DNA from 3 places in the Viridibacillus sp. FSL E2-0187 genome. Region 3 is predicted to be linked to each of the others. Evidence: riboswitches for the same ligand, from Rfam matches in the RefSeq annotation. Region 3 holds a riboswitch; each other region holds the start of a gene.
What was found. A riboswitch is a leader RNA that binds a small molecule or an ion and turns the genes downstream of it on or off. The one in region 3 is predicted to bind S-adenosylmethionine.
Positions count from the first base shown of each region.

Region 1: linked by a shared signal. The riboswitch ahead of MHH85_RS18000 (O-acetylhomoserine aminocarboxypropyltransferase/cysteine synthase family protein) and the one ahead of metA (homoserine O-acetyltransferase MetA) in region 3 are both predicted to bind S-adenosylmethionine.
Region 2: linked by a shared signal. The riboswitch ahead of MHH85_RS18415 (M20 metallopeptidase family protein) and the one ahead of metA (homoserine O-acetyltransferase MetA) in region 3 are both predicted to bind S-adenosylmethionine.

Region 1 covers NZ_JBBOVG010000001.1:3,717,160-3,719,437, reverse strand. Annotated here, with positions in the region: gene nfsA (oxygen-insensitive NADPH nitroreductase) at 1-385, opposite strand, end outside; SAM riboswitch class I at 585-698, shown strand; gene MHH85_RS18000 (O-acetylhomoserine aminocarboxypropyltransferase/cysteine synthase family protein) at 814-2,109, shown strand.
Region 2 covers NZ_JBBOVG010000001.1:3,797,079-3,799,356, forward strand. Annotated here, with positions in the region: gene MHH85_RS18415 (M20 metallopeptidase family protein) at 1-1,110, opposite strand, end outside; SAM riboswitch class I at 1,282-1,387, opposite strand; gene MHH85_RS18420 (nitric oxide synthase oxygenase) at 1,469-2,278, opposite strand, start outside.
Region 3 covers NZ_JBBOVG010000001.1:2,051,673-2,053,950, forward strand. Annotated here, with positions in the region: gene MHH85_RS09935 (alpha/beta hydrolase) at 1-210, opposite strand, end outside; gene metA (homoserine O-acetyltransferase MetA) at 380-1,288, opposite strand; SAM riboswitch class I at 1,385-1,492, opposite strand; gene galE (UDP-glucose 4-epimerase GalE) at 1,669-2,278, opposite strand, start outside.

The DNA.
Region 1 (2,278 bases), 1.7 Mb from region 3:
AAATACCATAACCTTGGTCTTCAGCAGCAATTACGAAGTTTTGAGCGAAAAGAGCAACATCTGCTACACCCACAAGTACGTTCTCCGCAGAATCAGCAATAATTTTAACACCATTTTTTTGTCCAGCAACTTGCAGTCGTTTAAAATCTACACAAAATAGAAATGAAGCACCCGCTGTTCCAAATTGGAATTCGTTATTCGAAAGTTCTCCAAGTTTTTTCTTTTTATCTTCATCTGTTACCCAAATGACGCTATAAGCTTGTACGAAATGCGAGCTCGCTGCCATTTGTGCTGTTTCAATTAAATCGACAACTACTTCTTTAGAAATAGGTTCGCCTGTATATTTACGTACAGAAGCGTGACTGCGTAGTAATTCTCTTGCCATTATCCGAAACCCCTTTGCCAAATAATATATATTTACTTTCTATCTTTAGGCTAACATATTTTAAAGTCTACTTAAAATAAATTCATCTATCTAAAAGTTGTATCTATTAAATTTAATGTTCAGAAAAAACAAATAAAAGTATTGACATTAGTTCGATTTATCTTCTATACTTGTCAACAAGATGGAACTGAATCAAATACTCTTATCAAGAGCGGCGGAGGGATAGGCCCTGCGATGCCCAGCAACCGGTGAGTGACGAACTCACAATGGTGCTAATTCCTACAGATTTTTAATCGGATCTGACAGATAAGGGGAGGAAAAATTGCTTATGCAACCCTCTTCTTAGCGAAGGGGGTTTTTATTTTTCCATAAAATCCTCCTCACACCTCCGATTTGCCATCTCAAAAAACATTTAGGGGGAATGAATGATGACAAATTTACGTCCTGAAACTTTATTATTACACGGTGGCCAAGTGGCAGATCCAACAACAGGTGCACGTGCTGTACCAATTTATCGTACAACTGCTTACGCTTTTAATAGTACGGAGCATGCTCAAAAACTATTTGCACTTGAAGAACCCGGTAATATTTATTCTCGTATTATGAACCCAACTGTCGATGTATTCGAAAAACGCGTTGCTTTATTAGAAGGAGGAACAGCAGCAGTAGCATTATCTTCAGGAATGGCTGCTATTTCATTTTCAATTTTAAATATTGCGCGTGCTGGCGATCATATCGTTGCTTCAGGTAGTTTATATGGCGGTACATATAATTTGTTAGCCAATACTTTGCCTCGCTATGGCATTACAACTTCCTTTGTAGATGAAAGGGATCCAGAAAATTTCCGTACAGCGATTCAAGAAAATACAAAAGCGATTTATGTGGAAACAATCGGTAATCCAAGTTTAACTGTAGTGGATATTGAAGCTTTGGCAAATATCGCACATGAAAATGAGATTCCATTAATTGTTGATAATACATTCCCATCACCATATGGTTCAAATCCAATAGAGTTCGGTGCTGACATTGTAGTGCACTCTGCAACAAAATGGATTGGTGGACACGGTACAGTAATCGGTGGTGTCGCTGTCGATGCTGGTAAGTTTGATTGGACACAGGGAAAATTCCCTGACTATACAGAGCCAGACGCATCTTACCATGGTATTCGATACGGTGTTGATGCTGCTAGTGCTGCATTTGCAACTCGTTTACGCGTTCAATTGCTACGTGATTTTGGTCCAACATTAAGTCCTGACAATGCATTCCAGTTAATTCAAGGTCTTGAAACATTACATTTACGTGTACCACGACATAATGAGAATGCACAAAAAGTAGCTGAATACCTACGTAGTCATGAAAATGTTGAGTGGGTTAGCTTCAATGGCTTTGAAGATAGTGCAACACATGAAAATGCAAAAAAATATTTAAAAAATGGCTTCGGCTCAGTATTAACATTTGGTATTAAAGGTGGTCGTGAAGCTGGTCGCCAATTAATTGATAACATTGAGTTATTCTCGCATGTAGCAAATGTGGGTGATGCACGTTCGTTAATTATCCACCCGGCATCTACAACACACCAACAGTTAAGTGCAGAAGAATTAGTTTTAGCGGGTGTATCTGAAGAGCTTGTACGTTTATCAATTGGTTTAGAAGCAATTGAGGATATTATTGAAGCACTAGATAATGCTTTTGCAAAAGTGGCTGAAGCAGTCGTAGCTAAATAAGTATTTATATATAGAAAAGATCAAGACAAGGGATGACGAGGGGCATTATGTCGTCCTTTTTTCTTTTTAAATCGTTATTTTTAAACTATAAAAATTATGTAGCAAAATTTAAAATACAGTTAAAGTATCGTTAGTATCAGCTTTAGTGACCTTCTAGAAAAAACAATTG
Region 2 (2,278 bases), 1.7 Mb from region 3:
ATGTGCAAAATGAGTTCGTTCATCGTCATTGCGTGAGCCTGCTTTAAAATAAGTACCTGGTTTTTCATTTAAAAAATACGCGAAATCCTCTCCACCCATTGACGGTTCAAATTCAATTACAGAATCTGTACCGAATTCCACTTCAAATAATTCTTTCACAAGCTCTGTTTCAGTTGGATGATTGTAAAGGGCTGGATAGCCATGTAAATAATCAATTTCATATGTTGCATGTGCTGATTCCGTTACTCCTTTGACGATTGAGTAGATTTCTTCTTTTACCTTATTACGAACTTCATCCGTCATTGTACGAACCGTTCCTTCAATAATTGCCGAGTCAGCAATAATATTAAAAGCACTTCCTGCGTGGAATACACCAACTGTCACTACCGCTGCATCAAATGGATTTAAGCGACGACTGACAATTTTTTGCAACGCTCCAACGATTTCACTACCTACAACAATTGAGTCGATGGACTGCTGTGGTTTCGCACCATGGCCTCCTAATCCTTGAATTTTAATCGCGAATTTATCAACGGCAGCCATTTTAAAACCATCCCCAACAGATACCTTTCCAACAGGTGAACCTGAATCTAAATGCGCACCAAATACATAATCGACATCCTTCAATACTTCTTCTGCAATCATGAATTTCGCACCACCAGGAGGTTTTTCCTCCGCATGTTGGAAAATAAAAATGATATTACCGTGCAGATGCTCTCTGTAATGACTTAGTGTTTTCGCTGTCGCAAGTAATGCGGTCGTGTGTCCATCATGACCACATGCATGCATGACACCCTCTTTTTGAGATTTGTATGCAACTTCTTTTAAATCTGTAATAGGTAATGCATCAAAATCGGCTCTTAAAGCGATTGTTTTACCTGCTTGATCTCCTTTCAAAATACCAATTAAACCATTTCCTCCTATCCCTTTTTTCACCTCTAAACCGAAGCTCTCAAGTTTTTCTGCAATAAATTTTGCAGTTTCATATTCTTCAAAAGATAACTCTGGATGCTCATGCAAATATCTCCTCCATCCAACAATTTCATCAAAACCTTGATCTATTTCTTCATAAATTGTAGTTAAAAGTTCTTTTTGCGTTATCGCACTCATTCAATATTCCTCCCTCAATTTATACCTTTAATTCAAATTGGTTTACTTGTATTTGAGTTAAATTTTTTTCTTAGGAAACTTTTCATTATATGCTTTATAAATTTATTTCATGATAATAAAAAGTCGATTTCTCTATTTCATTTAGAGAAATCGACTTGGTATGTAAGTCCATTCTCATCTATCAAGTCTTTAATCAACTTGCTGGAAGTAGCACCTTGCTTTAATAGCGGTTGCTGAGATATCACAGGGCCAGTCCCTCCATCTCTCTTGATAAGAAAACCTATTGAATTAGTAGTAATTAAAATCATGTTACGCCAATCCATTAAAAATTGCAATAATTTTCCTGCGTTTTTCTAAATCAATACGGCGCTTTCTGATAAAAATAATTTGGTGTTTTGCGTTCATTGTCATATGGTTTATGGAATATATGCGTTGTAGCCGGTGATAATGGTGGAATAAGCCATGTCCAATTCCCTGTTACGTCACGCCCTGCATTTTGTTCATTGGATTCGAAGCGTTTGAATTGTTGTGCTGCTGTATGGTGATCTACAATGCTCACTTCATCTTCTTTATACGAATATAAAACTGCCGCATTCAATTCAACTAACGCACGGTCTTTCCATAAAGAAGAATTTGAAACTGTATTTAAACCCATCTTTTCTGCAATTGTCGGTAGCATATTATATCGATAGTCATCCGCTAAATTACGTGCACCAATTTCAGTTCCCATATACCAACCATTAAAAGGAGCAGCTGCATATGTAATACCACCAACTTCTAATTTCATATTCGAAATCATCGGTACTGCATACCACTTCAGACCAAGGTCCTTAAACCACTCAAACTCAGGGTGTCGGATTGGAACTTCCAATATATACTCTGCTGGAATATCGAATAATTGCGGTTCTCTTTCTTCAACTTGAATAACAAGTGGTAAAATATCAAATCTACCACCTTGTCCTTCCCAGCCAAGCTTCTCACATTTCTTCGTAAACTCCACCGAATCCGGATCTCCCACAATGCCATCTGGCGTTTCATAACCAGCATAGCGGATTAATTGATGATTCCAAATACGTACATTACGTTGAGAGAAAATTGTAATCGTCGGACGGATTCGACCACCGTTTGTTGCAAATTCAATATGCTCTAGAAGTCCTTGAAAAATGTC
Region 3 (2,278 bases):
ATCTTGTATTGTAAAGAAAGCATAACCAGGTTTTTGTGTAATAGGACCCCGTAAACTAAAGATATGACAACTATCTTTAAAATCAGCTACTAATCCAGGTAAATCTTGCTCATTACTCCCCATCCCATGTAATAAGAAAATAGCAGGGTATTTTTTAGCTGGATCCATATTTTTTGGTTCTGTATGAATAAATGTAAAAGGTGAGTTCATTGATTGTCTTCCCTTCGAGATAAACTACATTTATCATAGCATAAAGTATGCTTCGAAGGTGCTTACCTTTTGATTTTAATAGAAAATGTTCTTTACTTATAAGAAGTATCTACACTCAACAGAAAAAGCTCTATTCCATTTAACTAATAGAATAGATTATTTCTTTATATCATTCCCACTCAAATGGTGTTTCTTGGTATACATAGTAGTTCAACCAGTTGGAGAACAATAAATGGGTATGTGAACGCCAAGTATTATATGGTTGCTTTGATGGATCATCATTTGGAAAATAATTATGTGGAACTTCTATATTCAACCCTTTAGCAACGTCACGAGAATATTCATCTGCCAAAGTATGTGCATCGTATTCTAAATGCCCGGTAATCATAATGTGCTTTTCATCTTCTGACATGACAATAAATACTCCAGCATCATTAGAGGCTGACAATAGTTTAAGCTTTGGATGAGCTTCAACTTCTTCTATAGATACTGATGTATTCCGTGAATGAGGAGCAGTAAATATATCATTAAAACCGCGAACAAGCTTCACAGTTGGATCTGTGATTGTATGATCATAAATTCCTGAGCATTTCTTCGCCAGTGGGAATTTCCCAATACCATAATGATGATAAAGTGCTGCTTGTGCACCCCAACAGATATGTAAAACAGATGTGACATTTGTTTTGGTCCAATCCATAATACTAACAATTTCTTCCCAGAAATCAACATCTTCAAACTCCATTAATTCAATCGGTGCACCAGTTATAATCATACCGTCAAATCGACGGTGTTTAACATGTTCAAACGTCGTATAAAACGATTCTAAATGTGTTTTACTAACATTTTTAGAAACATATGTCGCAGTATTTAAAAACGTTACGTTCACTTGTAGAGGTGTATTACCAAGGAGACGCAATAATTGAAGCTCGGTTTTCTCCTTTTCTGGCATCAAATTTAAAATCAGTATATTTAAAGGTCGAATATTTTGGCTTTTTGAACGGTCCTCTTCCATTACGAAGATTTTTTCCTCTTTTAGTAATTCCGTTGCCGGAAGGTTTTTTGGAATATTAATTGGCATTGCTATTTCTCTCCTTTTTTCTTTTTTTATTATGTACACGCATATAAAAAGCCCTCATTCTCTAGATAAGAATGAGGGCTAACTTAACACGCTCGTTTCTTATCTTCCAAGACTTTTGTCTTGTAGGACTTAGCACCTTTCTGATTGAATCAGAGGTTGCTGAAGCTTCACAGGGCCTTATCCCTCAGCTTCTCTTGATAAGAATATTTAATTGATTTAATCCTATCATTAAATTGTCAGATAAGCAAACATTTCTGTCAATTTAACCATAGGAAATAAGCCCTCTTAGTTTTCCTACAGGGCTTCAGAAAAGTATTTTAAATCATAGTAATTAAGTATGTTTAATATAGTATAAAACATATTCCAGTTTTATGCAACAATTACAAATCAGTTATATATAACAACTGATTTTCTTCTAAATTCCTTACTTTATAACCATTTGGATTATTCCTTTGCCATCTCCAAGCATCTCTACACATATCTTCTAGTGTTTTTTCTGCCACCCAATCGAGTTGTAGCTTTGCTTTTGTAGCATCTGCATAGCTAATGGCAACATCACCTTCACGACGATCGCTAATATGGTATTTAATGGGGATACCTGATACATATTCGAATGTTTTTACAACTTGTAAGACGCTATATCCTTCACCTGTACCTAGATTAAATACTTTCCATCCATTCTTTCTTTTTAAACTTTCTAACGCTTTGACATGACCTTTTGCTAAATCAACTACATGAATATAATCACGAATACCGGTCCCATCAAGCGTTGGATAATCATTTCCGTATATATTTAAATAAGGTAATTTACCCGTTGCCACTTGTGTTATATAAGGCATCAAATTATTCGGTATAGAAAAAGGATCTTCCCCTATCATTCCACTAACATGTGCTCCAATTGGATTAAAATATCGTAATGAAATTATTGAAAAAGAAGGATTTGATTGAGCAAATTCATATAAGAACTTTTCAACAGCAAGTTTTGTTGTA